Regions from separate parts of the Sporacetigenium sp. TC11 genome, predicted to be linked through region 3. Evidence: riboswitches for the same ligand, from Rfam matches in the RefSeq annotation. Region 3 holds a riboswitch; each other region holds the start of a gene.
What was found. Region 3 has a riboswitch for lysine ahead of ACUSRV_RS05650 (aspartate-semialdehyde dehydrogenase). Riboswitches for the same ligand answer to the same signal wherever they lie in the genome.
Positions count from the first base shown of each region.

Region 1: it holds a riboswitch for lysine, as region 3 does, so the genes downstream of both, lysA (diaminopimelate decarboxylase) here and ACUSRV_RS05650 (aspartate-semialdehyde dehydrogenase) in region 3, are expected to answer to the same signal.
Region 2: it holds a riboswitch for lysine, as region 3 does, so the genes downstream of both, ACUSRV_RS04915 (amino acid permease) here and ACUSRV_RS05650 (aspartate-semialdehyde dehydrogenase) in region 3, are expected to answer to the same signal.

Region 1 is NZ_JBYVNY010000002.1:342,062-349,138, reverse strand. It holds gene ACUSRV_RS04660 (AAA family ATPase) at 1-889, opposite strand, end outside; gene ACUSRV_RS04655 (hypothetical protein) at 1,073-1,303, shown strand; gene lysA (diaminopimelate decarboxylase) at 1,348-2,670, opposite strand; lysine riboswitch at 2,811-2,985, opposite strand; gene ACUSRV_RS04645 (sensor histidine kinase) at 3,043-4,467, opposite strand; gene ACUSRV_RS04640 (response regulator transcription factor) at 4,457-5,116, opposite strand; gene panC (pantoate--beta-alanine ligase) at 5,211-6,059, opposite strand; gene panB (3-methyl-2-oxobutanoate hydroxymethyltransferase) at 6,053-6,901, opposite strand; gene ACUSRV_RS04625 (Rossmann-like and DUF2520 domain-containing protein) at 6,914-7,077, opposite strand, start outside.
Region 2 is NZ_JBYVNY010000002.1:391,716-398,792, forward strand. It holds gene ACUSRV_RS04900 (restriction endonuclease subunit S) at 1-799, shown strand, start outside; gene ACUSRV_RS04905 (N-6 DNA methylase) at 865-2,442, shown strand; gene ACUSRV_RS04910 (L,D-transpeptidase) at 2,668-3,114, shown strand; gene ACUSRV_RS04915 (amino acid permease) at 3,335-4,678, opposite strand; lysine riboswitch at 4,830-5,003, opposite strand; gene pxpB (5-oxoprolinase subunit PxpB) at 5,374-6,099, shown strand; gene ACUSRV_RS04925 (5-oxoprolinase subunit C family protein) at 6,113-7,057, shown strand.
Region 3 is NZ_JBYVNY010000002.1:539,803-546,879, reverse strand. It holds gene ACUSRV_RS05685 (CobW family GTP-binding protein) at 1-274, shown strand, start outside; gene ACUSRV_RS05680 (CPBP family intramembrane glutamic endopeptidase) at 483-1,196, shown strand; gene ACUSRV_RS05675 (4Fe-4S binding protein) at 1,218-1,970, shown strand; gene ACUSRV_RS05670 (DUF438 domain-containing protein) at 2,181-2,927, shown strand; gene ACUSRV_RS05665 (DUF1328 domain-containing protein) at 3,107-3,268, shown strand; gene ACUSRV_RS05660 (MarR family winged helix-turn-helix transcriptional regulator) at 3,452-3,901, shown strand; gene ACUSRV_RS05655 (flavodoxin family protein) at 3,913-4,476, shown strand; lysine riboswitch at 4,586-4,737, shown strand; gene ACUSRV_RS05650 (aspartate-semialdehyde dehydrogenase) at 4,866-5,864, shown strand; gene dapA (4-hydroxy-tetrahydrodipicolinate synthase) at 5,879-6,760, shown strand; gene dapB (4-hydroxy-tetrahydrodipicolinate reductase) at 6,786-7,077, shown strand, end outside.

The DNA of each region.
Region 1 (7,077 bases), 200 kb from region 3:
TAGCTTCTATACTATGAGTAGTTAAGAATATCTGTGTATTGTATCTTTTACATATTTCCATAAGCCATTTAAAGAAATCCTTAAGGGCTCTTGCATGTATTGCAGTTTCTATTTCATCTATAAGTAGGATTCCATCTATAGCTTCTATTACTGATGATGATATTGTTATAGCTTTTTTTATTCCATCACCAAATGCAGATATAGGTAAAATTCCATTTATTTTATGATTAATATATAAAGATGTAATATTGTTTTCTGTTATTAAATCAAAGCCATCTATATTTTTATCAAATATTTTCATCATTTCCAGTATATCTTGTTTTTTCCCTAGCTTTATAGATTTACTTATATACTCAACATATCTACTTTGCATATAGTGGTCTATAGGAGATATATACTTCATAGGAATAAACGAATTATTATCTTGGTATAAGATTTCGTAATCATCTTCTCTTACTGAAAATTTTTTCTCATATTCCTTATTATTTATAATTAATTTGTATTTTCCACTAAACACTGACACAGGAAGTTCTTCTTCCGCTAATCTAAATAGATATTCTTCATATCCATCTATACTTATTTGTATTTTCTTATTTTCAACCTCACCACTCAAAGATATATTTTTTTTATCAAATTCTTTATTAAACATGTTTATAAATGATTTATACCAACTTGATTTTTCGTTATTTTTTAATACTTCTCTTACTTTATATAATAAAATCAATCTATTTATATCATTTGGATATTCTAAAAACATTATTGATTCAAGTATACTAGTTTTTCCGCTGTTGTTTTCTCCTATTAGTATATTTATATCTTTTGTGTCTTTTAGCTCTATACTTTTTAGCTTTCTAAAATTTTCTATTTTTATATTTTTTATATGACTCAAGTTACTTCCCCCTGCATAAAATATTGTATAACAAGCCTTTTGAATTTTCAGATTTTTTACAATATTTAAAAATATTCAACTATATATAATTCTTTCTATAGTATTATATATAGTTGAATATTTTTAAATATATAACTATTTATATTTTAATTGCTAATTATTACTTTGTGGGGTGGGGATTCTATGAATAATTCTAACGCTTTTTTTAACATTATTCAGTCTTTTATAAATACTTTTGGTATGGGGTCATATATAATATTTGTATTAGGTAGTATACTCTTATTTTGTATCTATGCTGGGGAGAAAAGTATTGCTAGTAAGGACTTTGATAGAGTCTATCTAATAGCTCTTTTTGCTTTAGTTGTATTATCGTCCTTACTTGGAGTAGGATTAGATGTATATAGATCAAGTTAATAAAAAACAAAAAACCTTATTGTGGAAAAATCCACAATAAGGTTTTAAATTATTTCACTATATGCAACTTCATCTAGGTTTATTAAACACTGTGGAATAACATCCTTAGATATTAAATCTTCATAACTTTCTCTTTTTTTGATAACATAGCTATTTCCTTCACTTACTAGAACAATAGCAGGTCTTAGTGCTTTATTGTAATTACTAGCCATTGAGTCATTATATGCACCTGTATTTAATACAGCTAATATATCGTTTCTTTCTACTATAGGTAGCTCTATATCTCTTATAAGTATATCACCTGATTCACAGCATTTTCCACCTATTGTTACTATTTCTTTTTCTATAGTATTAGCCTTATTTGCAACTATTGCAGAGTATTTAGCATCATAGAGTGCAACTCTTGGATTATCGCTTAGTCCTCCATCAATTGATACATATTTTCTAACGCCTTCTATATTTTTTATACTTCCTACATTATATAATGTTATTCCAGCGCTTCCTACAAACCATCTACCTGGCTCTATTATTACACACGGTCTTTTTAAATTTCTTCTTTCAAATTCACATTCTAATTCATTCATTACTGGTTCTAAAAACTCATTTAAACCAACTTCTATATCTCCTTCAACGTATTTTATACCAAATCCTCCACCTATATTTAAGTCCTCTATTTCATAGTCATATTCATTTTTTATGTGTTCTATCCAACCTATAGCTACTCTTAAAGCTTTTAAGTGTGATTCATTTGAAAATAGTTGAGATCCTACATGAAAGTGAATACCTTTAAAATTTATATAATTTGAATATATAGCAATTTTTATAGCCTCATCTATTTGAAGTAATGGAATTCCAAACTTCGAATCTTTTTGTCCTGTACTTATATGTCTATGAGTATTAGCACTTACCTCTGGAGTAATTCTAAATAATATATTAGCCTCTTTGTTTAAATTCTTACAAATTTCTTCTAATAACTCTAACTCACTTAAGCTATCTACTACTATTCTACCTACTCCATACTTAACCGCCATAATAAGTTCTTCTTTTGACTTATTATTTCCATGGAATATTATATCCTCCATAGGGAAATTAGAACTTATAGCAATATATAATTCCCCTCCTGAAACTACGTCTAGGCCTAGACCTTCTCTTTGTACGATTTTACACATAGCTAAATTTAATAATGCTTTTGATGCATAAACAGCTCTAACATTTTCGTATTTGTTTAAAAAACTATTTCTTACTTCTCTTCCCTTTTCTCTTAATATACTATCTGAAACTACATATAGCGGTGTTTTATATTTTTTAGCTAACTCCACAGTATTACATCCATCAAAGTATAGCGTCCCATTCACTGTCTCAATCATAATTAATCCCTCCATAAATTTTGATAAGATGGAGATTCTGCAGTAACATCTTAATCTTCGTAATAAAAAAGGCCCAAGGAACATACTATCCTTAGGCCCTTAAATACTAATTCAAAAATATTGCTTATTAGCATTCACGAACTTAAGATAGCTCTCCACAAATCTCTTTGTGACAATGTTGTACATATTTTACACAACACCAACATATAAACTTAAAGCATCATTTATACATTTCGGCGTCAACACCTTTCCTATCGTTTCACTGTGCTTATCTCCACAATAGTACTATTTGGTAACGCGACCTCTATCTTTTTGTATTTATTTTTAATAAAGTTAATTATAACACAAATTATAAATTTGTAAATATATATTTTAAAATATTATAGTAAATAATACTCCTTGCTCTACATTTTTTAGTTCATAACTTACATTATTTAATTCTAATATTTTCTTAACTATATAAAGACCTAACCCGCTTCCTCCTGTGTTTCTATTTCTTGACTTCTCTAATCTATAAAAAGGTTCAAAAACCTTAGTTAGTTTTTCTTCTTCTATAGATGCTCCAGTATTTAAAACTTCTAATACTACTTTGTTTTCTCTTTCATACAATCTGATAATTACCTTTTCTTTCTCTTTTGAGTATTTCACAGCATTACTAACTACATTTGATATTGCTTTTCTAATAAGTTGTTGGTCACCCTTTATATATAAATTATCTTGTATTTTATTTACTATAGTAAGATCTTTAGATATTAAAAAGTATTCAAAGCTTTTGGATATATCGTATACCATATTTGATATATTCATATTTTGTATATTGGGTTTAAATTCTGAGTTCTCTAGTTTATATATTTCCATCATTTCATAAACTAACTTTTCCATATGCTCCATAATATCAAAAGATCTTTTTAAGTATCTATCTCTATCTTTATAAGATCCTATGTTGTGTATCATACCTTCAAGTTGCCCTTTTACAGCGGTTATAGGTGTTTTTAATTCATGGGATATAGTGGCTACAAATATTTTTCTTTGTTCTTCTAGCTCTCTTTCTCTTTCTATATCATTTCTTAGTTTTTTATTTGCTTGTGTTAATTCATTCATAGTGTTTTGTAAGTTAAATGAAAGTTCATTAAGGCTATTTGAAAGCTGGCCTAATTCATCTTGAGAATATACTTTACATTTCGTATCAAAATCAAGTTTAATCATTCTCTGTGCTGCAAAATTTAATTGTATAAGTGGCTTTGATATTATTTTCGAATATACATATCCACTTATAATACACATTAACAAAATAATAGCTCCTATATAAGGTGCAAATCTTAAAATTACAGTAGCTGCTTCATCAATAGGTTGCAAAGTTGCATTAACCTTAAACACCGTTACTATATCTTCAAATTTTACAGGTGAAGCTTCTAGATATATATATTTTTCATCTGGATTTTCTTTATATACATCTGTTGTTGCCGGTGATGAAATACCTCCTATTTGGATAACATTAAAAGGTATATACAATATGTTTCCATCTAGATCGTAAATAGTAAGTTGCACATTATATTCTTCACAAAATTCATCTAATAACTCTTTTGATTCTAAAAATGTTAAAGTATCTACTTTGCCTACTAATTGCTTGACCCCTTTTTCTAAACTCTCTGCTTTATATCTATAATAATAATTAGGTAATTCAATATACATAGTTGTATAAATTATAAAGGCCATAGACACTAATAATGCGCTAGTTATAAAAAATATTTTATAAGCTATATTATTTTTTATTTTATATACTAAATTACTTATCAATTTTATATCCTATTCCTTTAACAGTTTTTATATATTGTATTCCCGTTTTCTGTCTTATGTTTTTAATATGTGTATCTATAACCCTTGCATCACCGTAGTATTCATATCCCCATAACTTGTCTAACATAACCTCTCTACTTAAAACCTTTCCTATGTTCTCAAGTAACATTTTTAATATCTCAAATTCTTTTGTAGTAAGCTCTATTTCATTTTCATCTACATACACTTTATAGGCATCAATATCCATATGTATTCCTTCAAATTTTAATATATTGAGGTTATCTACTTTGTTATATCTTCTAAGTACAGCTTCAACTCTTCTTATAAGTATATTAAATGAAAATGGCTTTGTAATATAATCGTCAACCCCTAACTCAAATCCCTTAACCTCATCTTTTTCATCGTCTAATGCTGTTAACATAATAATAGGTACATCCGATTTGGCTCTAATCATCTTACAAAGAGAATATCCATCTATATTAGGAAGCATTATATCTAGCATTACTAAATTATATTCATTCTCGTTAAACATGTTTATACCTTCAAGACCATCGCTTGCTACATCTACTTCATATTCTTGACTTACTAAAAATTCTTTTATTAGTTCTTGTATATCAATATCATCTTCAATTACCAAAATTTTGTTCATATTATCACCTCTATCTTATTTTATCAAACATTTATGGAATTTGTGTGAATAAATAAAGACTGCTGATAAAATTATCAACAGTCTTTATTATACACTAAACTTTTAAATATATATTGTCTATTAATCTAGTTTTTTCAAATCTTACAGCTACAGCTATTATAGTATCCTTATTTATAAAATCTATATTTTTAAATGACTTAGAATCTAGTATTTCTACATAATCTATATTTGCTAAAGGCTGACTTTTTATGTTTTTTTCTATAAAATCTTTTAAAATACTTACATCCCTACATCCATTTACAAACATATCCTTAGCCTTAAACAATGATTTTGAAAGTATTAATGCTTGATTTCTCTCATTATCATTTAAATACACATTTCTAGAGCTTAAGGCAAGTCCATCTTTTTCTCTAACTATAGGACAGGGTATAATATTTACATCAATATATAGATCTTCAACCATTCTTTCTATTACAGCCACTTGTTGAGCATCTTTTTGTCCAAAATATGCATTAGTAGGCTTTATTATATTAAATAATTTACAAACTATAGTAGTAACACCTCTAAAGTGTCCTGGTCTAGATGCTCCACAAAGTTTATTAGTAAGTTCTCCATCTACTTCAACATATGTACAATCATTATCTTTATAAATTTCATTTGTCTCTGGTGCAAAAACAATATCAGCCCCAGATTTTATTGATATTTCGTAGTCTCTATCAATATTTCTTGGATAACTATCAAAGTCCTCGTTTGGTCCAAATTGTGTTGGGTTTACAAATACACTAACTATAACTAAGTCATTTTCTTTTTTTGCATTTTCTATAAGAGACAAATGGCCTTCATGTAAATATCCCATTGTAGGAACAAATCCTATTTTTTCTTTTCCTTCTTTTTTTGCTTCTTTTATAAGTTTTTGAATTTCATCAATTGTCTTTACTAACATTTTTCTTCTCCATAAAGTCTATTTATTATCTCTTCATCTATAGAAAATGTATGTTCTTTACATGGGAACTTAGCTTCTTTAACCTCATTTATATAATCTTTAGAAGCATTTATTATATCTTCTCTTAAATTAATATATTTTTTAGCAAATTTAGGTGTAAAATCTGAGAACATGCCTAACATATCTTGAATAACTAAAACTTGTCCATCACAATGACTACCAGCTCCTATACCTATAGTAGGTATACCAACTTTTTCTGATACAATCTTAGCTAACTTTTCTGGTATAGCTTCAAGTACTATAGCAAATGCTCCAGCTTCTTCAAGTGCTATAGCATCATCTATTATTTTTATGGCTTGTTCTTCACTTTTGCCTTGTACTTTAAACCCTCCAAACATATTAACTGATTGAGGAGTTAAACCTAGATGTCCCATAACGGGTATTTGTGCCTTAGTTATAGCCTTAACTATATCAACTATCTCTACTCCACCTTCTAATTTTACTGCATGTGCATTACCATCTTGTATTATTCTTCCAGCATTTCTAACTGAATCTTCTATATTTATATGATATGATAAAAAAGGCATATCCCCTACTATAAGTGCTTTCTTAGCTCCCCTTGAAACAGCCTTACAGTGGTGTATTATATCATCTACAGTTACTTCTAATGTAGATTCGTATCCTAAAACAACCATTCCTAAGGAATCCCCTACTAATATGCTATCAACTCCAGCTTCGTCAACTAACTTTGCCATTGAGTAATCGTATGCTGTAAGCATGGTTATTTTTTCACCTTTTTCCTTTGCTTGTTTAAATGATGCAACAGTAAACTTCTTATTCATTATTACCATCTCCTAATCCAATATATTTTTTATATTTTTTATTTTTTGCTCGTCTAAGAGCTTTTCTTTTGATGATAGTAACAATGTCATAAGAGCCATATTTTTATAAAAGTCTACTTTGCTTGGAATACTACTTTCCATAGCATTTAAATGCGTTTGTATTGTTTTGTAATCTC
Region 2 (7,077 bases), 150 kb from region 3:
TGAAACATTTAAACCTCATTCAAGTATAAAATCATATTTAACTTGTATTTCAAATAAATCATTATCAAATACAAAGATAGGTGAATTAAGGTCAGAGCATGGGAAATTTCAAGTACATAATGAGAAATCTATATCATATGAAGAATTTTTAAGTTATAATTCTTGGCAGATAGATATGATACTTGAAGAAAGTGAAGAATTATCAAAACTAAGAAAATTAGACTTGCCTAAAGTTAAGCTAAAAGAAATAGCAGATATTTTCAGAGGTAAATCTATAATGAAAAAAGATATATCTCCAGGGAAAATAAATGTATTAAATATATCTAATATAGAAGACGGAGAAATAATCTTTGGCAATATGGATACTATAGATGAAGAAGAAAGAAAAATAAAGAGATACGAGCTTAAAGATGGAGATTTAGTTTTAACTTGTAGAGGAACAGTCAATAAAGTTGCTATATATAGAAAAGTTGATGATAGGATAGTAATAGCTTCTGCAAATATAATAGTTATGAGATTTAAAAAACAAATGTTAAGTGAAAGTGTTAAAATATTATTAGAAAATTCATTAGGCAAGATATTGTTAAAGAGTTTTCAAAGGGGTACTAATGTAATGAATATAAACCCTAGTGATTTAGAAGAACTTGTTTTGCCAGTTCCTTCTATTAACATACAGGAAGAAATAGCAGAAGAATATAATAAGGAATATTTATTATATAAACAATCAATAGCTCAAGCTAGAAATAAATGGATTAAAAATAAGCAAAAAATTTATGAAGACTTATTTGATTTAAAATAGATATATAGGTGTATATAAAATTTTTAGTTATATACACCTTTTTGTTTTAAGAAAGAGGTGATTATATGAATAAATATAAAAAGTTTATAAGTATATTAAAAGAAAGACAACTTTCACATGAAGAAGAGTTTACAAGAGAATTTTTAAGAGTAAAGTTAACTAATGCTTATATATATAATAAGAATATTCAAATCGATGATAAAAGTAATTTATTCAGTATAATGAAGGAAGTTACTAATATTAAATTAGGTTACTTTCCAGGAGATGATGACTTATTTTACTTTCTATTTAACATAGGAAAAGATATAGATCTAATTGAGTTTATTAAAGAAAACTATGCTAATCTGAAAAAGATAAAGCCATTGCTTCCGGAAGCTTTAACTAAATATGCAAATGAAAGCATGGAGAATGAAAGTGTAAAAAATATATTAATAACAGATACAGATAGAATAAATATAGAAGGTATACAATATTTTGTTGAAAAAAATATGGATAAAAAAATAACATTATTATCTGAAGATAATTTAGCATGTGAATTTTTAAAACTATATCTAGAAAGGTTTAATAATATAGAAATAATTTATGTATCTTCATATGAAAATCTAAATATAAGTAAAAAGTATGATTTGATACTTTCTTCTCCTTTGTTTAATACCACTAAATATGAAGGCTCAAAGGAACCTGAAATAGTTGCTATAAAGAAGCTATTAAACTATATAAGTGATAATGGTCATATGAAAATAATTGTGCCAGCTAAATTTACTTTTGCTGGAGATGAACATTTAGAAATAAGAAAATATATAATAGACAATTATAATGTAGATTCTATATATATGCTTCCAGAAGAAACGTATAAACCCTATGCAAGTATAAAAACTTATATTGTATCAATATCTAATATTAAAAAAGAATATCTACAAGTTGGAAAATTAGGAATAATAAAAAATGAAGTAACTTGTTTAAAAGAAAAAGAAGTGCCTATGGAAGTGTTTAGTAAATTTGCATATTGGAGAATAGACTTATATATTGAGGAAAGCATAAAAACATTCCTTGAACTAGATAATAAATTTGATAGAGTAAGAATAAAGGAAATAGCAGAAGTATTTAGAGGTAAATCCATAATGAAACATGATGTAGAACCTGGCAATATATATGTCCTTAATATATCTGATATAGAAGATGGAGAAATAATGTTTGATAATATGGAGACTATAGAAGAGGAAGAAAGAAAAGTAAAAAAATATGAACTTGAAGATGGAGATTTAGTTTTAACTTGCAGAGGAACAGTAAATAAATTTGCTGTATATAGAAAAAAAGATGACAAAGTAGTAATAGCTTCTGCAAATATAATAGTTGTTAGATTTAAAAAACATATTTTAGGAGATTATGCTAAAATTGTATTTGAAAGTCCTATAGGAATTGTTTTAATAAAAAGTTTGCAAAGAGGAACAACTGTTATGAATATAAATCCAAGTGATATTGAAGAATTACCTATGTATCTAGTTCCTATTGACGATCAAGAAAAGTCTATAATAGAATACAAAGAATTACATGAAGAATACAAGGATAGTATTAAAAAAGCTCAAACTAGATGGAGTAAATCAAAAAAATCTTTACATAAAAGTTTATATAATATAAATTAAAAACAAAAGGAATTATTACATAAGAGGCGAAAGTCTCTTTTTTTAATTATAAGAAAATTATAATTTATCCGGTCTATGGATAAGTTGTAATTTCTAACTGCTAACCTTGAGCAACGGACCATCTTTTCAAGGTCGTTGGCGACATGAGCGTAGCGAATTTTTTATATCACTTTAATATATATTTTCATATTATAAAATAAACATTACTATATAAGGGGGATTAATGTGGATTATTCCAAATTTGATATAAATATGGTAGATTTTATGAATGAAAACAAAGTACAAAGTAAAACAAATTATGCCCTAACAACATCTTTAAAAACTAAGTATACTTATGTGTTTAAAAAAAATATCCAAACTGGTAAGTGGGAACTACTTCATAAATGGATAAGTACAATTGGGAAACCTTCAACACCTACTATAACGGGAGAATATGAGGTTGACAATAAGATACCTAAGTTTGGTATGAATAAAGGATATCAAGCTAAATGGGCAACTCAAATAAAGGGGAATTACTTATATCACTCAATATTATATGATGTTGCAGGAAAATATGTTATAGATGGAAGGTTAGGGCAAGAATTAAGCCATGGTTGTATAAGGTTAGCTACGGAAAACGCAAAATGGATATATGATAATGTTCCTAGAGGAAGTAAAATAATAATACATTAGATGAATTTTCGAAATTTTAGAATTATTGAAGGGATTAATGTTTTATTATCGAATATATAATTCAAAGTATATAACATTTTTGTCTTTACATCTAAAGAAGGTATAATGCCTTCTTTATTTTTGTTTTTGTAGCAGTTTCATTGCCCAAGCTTATCAGAAGTATATTATAACTTCTATAGAACGAATAAGTTATAATATACTTATAAATAAAAAGAAGCTGCTAAGCAGCTTTCTTTTTGTTTATATGAGTTTTTGAATTTTGATTTTTAAGTTTGTTATATACATAAAACGGCATACCTATTAACATTAACATAAAGCCCCATAAAACTGTTTCTGCACCAGTACCATATATAGTATAGCAAGCGTATACAAAGCCTAAAAGAGGTACGATACTTGTTATTATAAAAGTAGTAACATTTTTAACATTTTTGCCTGTTAACATTATGTCAGCTACTGCAGTCATTGCATATATTGGAAGATATGATAATGTAGCTAATAACATAGCGAAGTTAAATGCTGAAACTAATCCTCCTTGGAAATTCATTAATAATAATAAGTTAGTTAATATACTAGATATTATTAATGCCATATAAGGTGTATTATATTTTGGATGTGTTTTGGCAAATATCTTTGGGAAAACACCATCAATCGCAGCAGCATAAGCTATATTTGCAGTAGTCAATATCCATCCTATAATACTACCAAGTGTAGCAATAACTATAGATATAGAAACTATTATACCAGCTTTACTTCCAAGTATTAAACCTAATATATCTGATATAGGAGCTGAACTTGAAGCTAGTTTATCTTGAGGCATAGCACCCATAGCAGCAATTGAAACCAATAAATATATAGCTATAGTAATTATTATTCCGTATATAGTACTTAATCTAACATTTCTTTGAGGATTTTCTATTTCTCCTGCAGAAACTGTTGATGATTCAAGTCCAACAAATGCCCATAATGTAGTTGCTATAGCTAGTGGAAGACCACCAAATCCCGTAGAAGCTGAAGCATTAGATGTATATAAGTTAGAAGCATCAAAATTAAATAAAGCAACTATAATAAATCCAGCAAATAATACTACTTTAAATACAGTTGAAGCAGTTTGCCACTTGCCAGCTTCTCTTGCTCCAAGTACATTAAGGAATGTAAGTATCCATAGTATAGCAGAACCAAATATAAATGAAACTAACGGATTATCAGAAAGTATCGGAAATACAAGTGAAGCATAACTAGTTAATGTTAATATTATCGCAGCATTTCCTATCCAAGATCCATTATAGTAAAGCCATGCATTCAAAAATCCAGTAAATTCACCAAATGCAAGCTTTGTATATTCATAAGGTCCTCCAGTTTTTGGGAATCTAGAACTTAGCTTCCCGAATGAAAGAGCTAAAAGTATAGACCCAAGACCTGTTATAACCCAGGCCATAAGTGTTGCTGAAATTGAAGCTTGAGATGCCAATGATGCAGGCAACATAAATATACCAGAACCAACCATATTTCCAACAACAAGTGCTGTTGCCATTACTAAACCCATTTTTTTCTTAGTGTTTGTCATGAAACTTTTCCTCCAATTCTCTAGAATATTATTTAAATAAAAGAATAGATGACTAAAATAGACCAACAAAAAAGCCTAGAAGTAATAAGACATGGATATGCTACTACTCCTAGACTTTGCTTTAGTTTAGATATAAAATCTAATGCAATAATCTGAAGATAGCTCTCCACAAGTTTCCTTGTGACAGGACTGTACATATTATATACAACCCCAACATATAAACTCAAAGCATCATTTATACATTTCGGCATTAACACCTTTCATATTGCTTCATAGTGCTTAACTCCACAATAATACTATTTGGTAATGCGCCTCTATCTTAGTTTTATATTCGGTTATTTGGTATGAATCATATTATAACAGAAATTTAAAAAATGTAAATAGGCAAGATAAAATTGTAGAAAATAATCACAAAAAGTCGAAAAATTGTAAAAGTAGAAAAATATTCGTTGCAAATATGCCAAAACGCTACAATATAGAAGTGTTAATAGGATATTTAATAATAGGACTTATTGAATGCAGACTTGAAGTATAATATTCTGTGCAAAATTAATGCTTTTATAAATTAATACTTGAATTTATGAATATTCTAATATTTTTTATGAAAATTGATATCTATACCTATACAGAATATACATAAACAAATATATTTGTGAATAATTATAGGTAATAGCTTGAATTTTAGGGGGTATACTATGGTAACTAAAACTAAGTATCTTTTATCAGGCGACAGAGGATTAATAATTGAATTCGAAAACAAAATAAGTGAAAAAATAGGTACTCAAGTAAGGTCTATGATGATAGCTATAAATTTAAGCGACATAAAAGGCATAGTAGAAATGATACCTTCATACAGATCACTTCTAGTAATATATAATCCTATAGTAATAGATATAATAAAATTACAAAATGAGATTAAATATTTAGAAAAAACAATAGAACATATAAATATTCCTAAACCGAATGTAGTAGAAGTACCTGTTTTATACGGCAGAGAAGTTGGCATTGATATAGAAAACGTAGCGAAACACAATGGATTAAGTGTACAAAATGTTATAGATATTCATTCATCTAAAGAATATTATATATATATGTTGGGATTTACTTTTGGATTTCCGTATTTAGGAAAGGTAGAAAATAGTATAACTGTACCGAAATACAAAAAAGTAAGAAATAATATAAGTTCTGGATCTATAGGTATTGGAGGGGTACAAACTGGAATATATACTGTTGATTCGCCGAGTACATGGCAAATAATAGGTAAGACTCCTCTTAAACTATTTGATCCGAATAGGAACCCTATAATTATTCTAAATCAGGGAGATTATGTGAAATTTAAACCTATAACAGAAATCGAATATAAAAAAATAGAAGAAAAAATAGAAAAAAGAACTTATGAGTATAAAATCTACTCAAAATGAGGAGGTGTAAAAAATGGGAAGAGTTAAAATAGTGAATCCAGGGTTTTTTACTACTGTACAAGATAGTGGGCGTATAGGATATCAAAAGTATGGAATACCAGAAGGTGGAGTTATGGATATATTCTCCTATAGAACTGCTAATATATTAGTAGATAATGAAGAAGATGAAGCTGTACTTGAAATAACCATGATAGGTCCAACTATAGAATTTATAGATAACATGACTATAGCTATAACTGGTGGAAACTTATCACCCTGTATAAATAACGAAGAGATAAATATGTGGGAAAGTATAAATGTTAATAAAGGAGATATACTTAGCTTTAATAATTTAAAAAGCGGATGTAGGGCTTATATAGCTTTTAATGGAAGCATAAACATCAATAAATTTTTAAATAGTAGGTCTGTATTAACAAGGTATAAATGTAACGGTGTTTTAGGAAGTTGCCTTAAAAGTAAAGATGTATTGACAATATTAAATAGTGGTATACAAGGAAATAAAAAATCTATACCTAAGCAATATATAATGTCTTATATAAATGAAACTAATAAACATAATGTAAGGGTTATAATGGGACCTCAATATGATTATTTTACAGAAGGAGGAATAGCTTCATTTTTAAATGAAGAATATATTGTTACAGAAAAATCCGATAGGATGGGAGTGAGGCTTCAAGGGCCTATTATAAACCATATATACAATGGAGATATAATATCAGAAGGAATAACATTAGGGTCTATACAGGTAACAAACGATGGTCAACCTATAATAATGATGGTAGATAGACAAACAACAGGAGGATATGCAAAAATAGCTAATGTTATATCTGTCGATTTGTACAAAATAGCCCAAGCAAAGCCAGGAGATACAATAGCTTTTGAATCTATTACTTTAAAACAAGCACATAATGAGCTAAAAGAAAGAGAAAATATAATAAACAACATAAAGAACATATAGAGCTCGCTTTTGGCGAGCTT
Region 3 (7,077 bases):
TAAAACACCAAAAAACATAAGTAGTATATCTATAAAGACATCTAAAACATACACTAAGGAAGAAATAGAAAATGTACTAGACTCTCTTAGTAAAGGAAACGATGGGAAAATACTAAGAGCTAAAGGTTTCCTAAAAAGCAATGACGGCAACTTAGAATTTAATTATACAAATGGTTATTACACTATAAATAAAAGTACAATCCAAGATTGCGGGAAACTTTGTATTATAGGTAGTAATTTAAATAAAGATAATATAAAAATTATTTTTAAATAGTTTATATAAATACCGTACTGAGAAAGTACGGTATTTTAATTTCCAACTGATAAATTTGAGCAACGGACCTGTTTTTCAAGGTCGTTGGCGACATGAGCGAAGCGAATTTTTTGTTTTGTAACATATTTTATTTTGGTATAATATATAAGATTATAAGTATATTTTGAATATAAGTAAAATAATTTTTAAAATTGAAAGGATTATAATTATGACAAAATCAAATTTGTTATTTAATAAAAATGATATTGATTTAAGCTTAGGGAAAAAACAAACTTCTTGGTTAATAATAACATATCTTTTATTTCCTCAGATTTTGTATTTAGTATATTTTATAATTATTGATGTAGTATTAGGTATGAACATCCCAGATGTTCTTTCTTACGGAATAGATACGGTAGTTACACTTATTACAATGTCTATTATGTTATTTATATTGAGAAAACATATGCCAAAACTACTAGAAGGATTTAAGGACATAAAAATATATACATTGGCCTTAAAGCTATATTTAGTAATAATGGTATTCAATATTATAATGGGGTTATTTATTACTGAACAAGGAGCCAATCAAGAAGCCATTAATAATATGATACAAGATTCTCCGTATACTCAATTTATTGCAGTAGTAATATTTGCTCCTATTATGGAAGAGATTATATTTAGATTTGTTATATTTAGAAGTGTATTTCATAAAAATAGAATACTAGCTTATGTGGTATCATCATTAATATTTGGAAGCGTACATTTAATAATGAGTGTTTTTCAAGGTTCATTATCTCAAGATATAGTATTGCTTCCAGTATATACTATGTTAGGGGCAGTTTTTGCATTTGCTTATGATTATACTGGTAAGTTATCAGCTCCAATAGTAGCGCATATGTTAAATAACCTTGTAGCATTTTTACCTATGATATTATTATAAAAATAAATTGGGGAGATTTATATGAAAAATTATAGAAAAATGTGTTTGTTTATTATGTTTTTGACACTGATAGTTACACTTAATTACTTTTCACCTTATTTGATAATAGATGGTTTAGTAAATAATGTTTTAGGGGGAGCTTTTTTCCTTTGGATGTTTATGCTTGTTAGTTCCTTGTTTATGGGAAGGGCATTTTGTTCTTATGTATGTCCATATGGAGGGCTACAAATGATAATAGATTTCTGTGAAAAAAAGCCACTAAAAGAAGTTTATTGGCTTAAAAAAACCAAACATGTAATTGGGATAGTGTGGTTAGGTACAATAGTAATTATATTTGCTAAAAATATAGGCAACTTTAATATAGATTTACTTTATTTAACAGAAAAGTTTATTTCAGTAGATAATGTACAAAAGTTTATAGGATATTTGGTAATTGTAGTATTACTTTCAATACTTCCTATATTTTTAGGAAAAAGAGCAACATGTAGATATATTTGTCCTATGTCTATTTTAAATATATTAGGGACTAAGATAAAAAACAAAATAAATCTAACCTCATTAAACATGTATTCACACAAAGATAATTGTATAGGATGTAAAAAATGTAACAAGGTATGTCCTATGAGTTTAGATGTATCAACGATGGTTAAAACAGATAATATGGAAAACATTGAATGTATATTATGCGGAGAATGTGTTAAAACTTGCAACTCCAAGGCTATAACTAGGGAATATAACAAAAGAAGTTGTCATAAAGTAATAAGTGATATTTAATGGTATTTTGTCTAGTATTTTATTATGTAACGTAGGATACGCCTTTTATTTTTTGATTTTATTATAATTTGATTATAGATAAGGTCACAACATTAATACAAATAAATTTACACAGTTTGATTTCAGTCACAGAATTAAAAGCAAATTATTTGTATAATAAAATTATCAAATTTAAATAAATTTAAAATATAAAAATAAGGGGTGTTTTATATGAAAAAAATAGATAAATTAGCAGCAATATTAAAAAAATTAAACATTGAAGGTGCAACTGAAGAAAACAGAAAAATAGCACTTGAATTAGTAGCTGACATAAATCCACTAGAATTATCAATGGCTGAGCAAAAGCTAATTGAAGAAGGCATGAAACCTGAAGATTTAAGACATTTATGTGATATACACATGGAAGTATTAAAAGATGAACTTGAAAAACTTAGAGCTCAAGTTGAAGAAGGTCACGTTCTTCATACATTAATAATTGAACATGATGAAATACTAAAATTCCTATCAGAACTTGATGAAGCAAATATACACATTCAAAAAATGGATTCATACAAAGAAGATCCTATATTTAATAGATTAGGAGAATTAGCAGAAAACTTACTAGGTGCAGAGCCACATCACAAAAGAGAAGAAGATGTATTGTTTATAGCAATGGAAAATAGACAAATAACAGGACCAACTAGAATAATGAGAATGGAACATGATGATTTAAGAGAAAGAAAACATACAATAAAAGAATTGGCAGAAAAAGTTTCAGAAATGGACTTTGCTGAGTTTAAAGAAAAATTAGATGAAGCAGCTAAGTATATAGTATTCCACTTAAGAGATCATATATTTAAAGAAAACTATATACTTTATCCAACAGCTATGGAATCTATAACTGAAAAAGAAGCATGGGAAAAAATGAAAGACGATTGTGATAAAGTTGGATACTGCACATTCACTCCAAATAAATAGATAAATATTTGGTCTGTCTCAAAATGATTTTTAAGATCATTTAAGAGGCAGGCTTTTTGTGTGTCTAAATTCAAAATATTATTATAAAATTTTAGACTAAAAATATTATTTATAGTTAAAAATAAATACAAATATACCATTAAGAAGTTAACAAATCATCAAATAAAGGAGTGATTTTAATGCTTAAATGGGCTTTGATTTTTTTAGTAATCTCAGTAATAGCTGGATTATTCGGCTTTGGTAAAATATCAAATGTATCAGGTAATATTTCAAAATTTATATTCTTTATAATTATAGCTATAGTTGTTTTATTAGTTATTTTCGGACGTAGTTTATTTTAGTTGTTTTATAATTTGATATATGAAGTTATGAAAAGTACTTATGAGTATAAAAATTCATAAGTACTTTTATTTTTTGTAGATTTATAATCTTGCAGATTCATTTGTTATATTTAGAAGATAAAATGAATTTGACTAAGATGGTACTATATAGTACTATATAATAAGTTAGAAAGGGTGATAATATTGACTGAAGGTAGATTAGGTGGGTTATTAATAAGTAAAATAAACTTCTTGTCTGGAAGATTGTTCACCAGGTTATTAAAATCTAAAAAAGTAAAAGAGATAAATAATGCTCAGGGCAAAATATTATTTGTATTAAATAAAAAAGGACAGATAGCTATAAATGATTTAGGAAATGAGTTATCACTAGGAAAATCAACTCTTACAAGTATGTTAGATAGGTTAGAAGAGGGTGGATATATAAATAAAGAAATAAGTACTGAGGATAAAAGAAAGACATTGATTTCTCTTAATAAGAAGTCTGACGATATAGTTTCTGAATATGAAGAAGTAGTAAAAACTATGGGAAATATATATTACAAAGGATTTACTAATGAAGAGATAGTTAAATTTGAATCTTATTTAAAGAGAGTATATTCAAACTTAGAATATTTTAATAAAGACATGAAGTAGGGGGAATATATATGGCAAATGTAGTGGCTTTTGTAGGAAGCCCGAGAAAAAATGGAAATATAGATACATTAGTTCAAGAAGTAATAAATGGGTCTGCTAAAAATAATGTAAAAAGTAAAATTTATTATTTAAATGATATGAATATAAAAGGGTGTCAGGGATGTCTTTATTGTAGAAAACACAATAGTTGTATTATCAAAGATGATATGACTGAAGTTTATGAAGATGTAAAAAATGCGGATTATATTATAATAGGTTCACCTGTATATATCTGCCAAGTATCAGCGCAAACAAAGTTATTATTAGATAGATTTTACCCTTTAACAGAAATAGATAAAGTAAGTCATACTCCAAGGTTTGGAAAGAAAAAGCTTATAATGGTATATTCACAAGCAGCTCCATTTTCTTTTATATTTGGAAATTATTTTAGATATACAGCTAAGCACTTAAAAGGTATGGGACTTGAAATACATAAGACTATTATATCTACTAAGGCATTTGAAAAAGATTCTACTAGACATAATGATAAATTACTTAGAAAAGCTTATAATATAGGGGAAAATATAGAAGACTAAAATTATAAAATAATAAATTAATATTATTTTGAGAAATATTATTGACTATTACTGTAATACTTGTTAAGATTGCTATTAATAATAGAAAAACAAGTTAATAATATAAACAATATGATATAGAGGCCGCGGGAGTAAAGAGTACTGTATAGGAAAGGTGCAACCGCCGAAATGCATAAATTTTATGTGTTGGGACTATGTTTAATAAGCATAGTACTGTTTTTAGATTACCGCCCAGTTTTCTAAACGCGCGCTATATCATGTTGGGGCAAAAGGGATTTGCTTTGTATAAAATTGTATTTTTTTATATAAAACAGTCATGAGAACCTTTTGCTCATGGCTGTTTTTTAATATCAAAAAGTAATTTTAAAAAATTTGTTGAGGTGATTGGTATGAAAAAAGTAAATGTAGCAATAGTAGGTGCCACTGGTATGGTAGGAAGAACATTTTTAAAAGTTCTAGAAGAAAGAGATTTTCCTATAGAAAATTTATATTTACTTGCATCAAAAAAATCCGCTGGGGAAACTGTTCAATTTAAGGGTAAGGACTACATAATTGAAGAACTAAATGAAAATTCATTTGATAAGGGGATCGACATTGCTCTATTTTCAGCAGGGGGAGATATTAGTAAAAAATATGCACCTATTGCTAGAGAAAAAGGAGTTATTGCTGTAGACAATAGTAGTGCTTGGAGAATGGATAAGGATATTCCTCTAGTAGTTCCTGAGGTTAACCCAGAGGAAGTAAAAAACCACAATGGAATAATAGCTAATCCTAACTGCTCAACTATTCAAGCAGTAGTTCCACTAAAGGCTTTGCATGATAGATTTAAAATCAAAAGAATAGTGTATTCAACATATCAAGCAGTTGCTGGATCTGGAGTTAAAGGTATTACAGATCTACAAGAAGGGGTAAAAGGAAATGAAAATAAACTGTATCCTCATCCGATAGCTTATAACTGTATACCTCATATAGATGTATTCATGGACAATGGCTATACTAAAGAAGAAATGAAAATGATAGAAGAAACTAAAAAAATATTAAACGATTACGATCTTAAAGTAACAGCTACAACAGTAAGGGTTCCAGTATTTTATGGACATAGTGAATCTATAAATGTAGAGTTTGAAAAAGAATTTGAAATTGAAGAAGTATTCAACATTTTAAGAAATACTGAAGGAGTAGTAGTAGTTGATAATCTAGATAAAAATGAGTATCCACTAGCATTGAATGTTGAAGGAAAAGATGAGGTATATGTTGGAAGAATTAGAAGAGATTTTAGTTTAGATAATGGTATTAATATGTGGGTAGTTGCTGACAACATAAGAAAAGGTGCTGCAACTAATACAGTTCAAATAGCTGAGCTTTTATTAAAATATAATTTAGTATAGAAGGGATGATTTTTATGTTATTTAAAGGATCTGGGGTTGCTTTAGTTACTCCTTTTAAGGATGGTAAGGTAAATTTTGAAAAGCTTGGAGAAGTTGTAGAATATCATATAGAAAACAATACAGATGCTTTAATCGTTTGTGGCACTACTGGAGAAGCATCTACAATGAGTGACGAAGAACAACTTCAAGTAATAAAATATGTAGTTGAAAAAACTAATAAAAGAATTCCTGTAATAGCAGGAACAGGTTCAAATAATACTGCTCATTCAATACACTTAAGTCAAAAAGCGGAAGAATATGGAGTTGATGGTCTTTTAGTAATAACACCATATTATAACAAGTCCACTCAAAGGGGCGTAATAGCTCACTTTGAAGCTATTGCAAGCTCAGTAAATATACCTATAATAGCTTATAATGTACCAGGTAGAACAGGAGTTAATATACAACCATCAACTCTTGTTGAACTAGCTAAGATAAAAAATATAATAGCAATAAAAGAAGCTAGTGGAGATATAGCACAAGTTGCTGAAATGGGAAGATTAGTTCCAGAAGGTTTTGCAATATACTCAGGAAATGACGATATGATTTTACCTCTTTTATCTTTAGGTGGAGTTGGAGTGATTTCAGTAGTTGCAAATATATGCCCTAAAGATACACATGATTTAGTCTCTAAGTATTTTGAAGGTGATATTGAAGGTTCTAGAAAGTTACAACTTGATATGAAACCTTTAATAGATGCTTTATTTATAGAAGTAAACCCTATTCCAGTTAAAACAGCTATGAATTTATTAGAATTTGAAATGGGTGAGCTTAGACTTCCTCTTGTTGAAATGAGTGAATGTAACTTAGAGGTTCTAAAAAAAGAATTAATTAATTATGGATTTAAACTAGTATAAATTATTGTATAGTTAGGAGAAACATATGATTAAAGTTATCGTTAATGGTTCCCTTGGAAAAATGGGAAAAGTCTTAACAGACTCAATAAATGAAGACAAAGATTTTGAATTACTTGCAGGAGTATCTAAGTTTCAAGCTGAAAATATAACTTATCCTATATATTCAAGTATATTAGATATTAAAGAAAAAGCAGACGTTATTATTGACTTTTCAAATCCTGAAAGTCTAAAAGATTTGTTAACTTATTCTAAAAATACAAAAACTCCTATGGTAATTGCAACAACTGGATACAGCGATGAAGAACTTGATATGATAA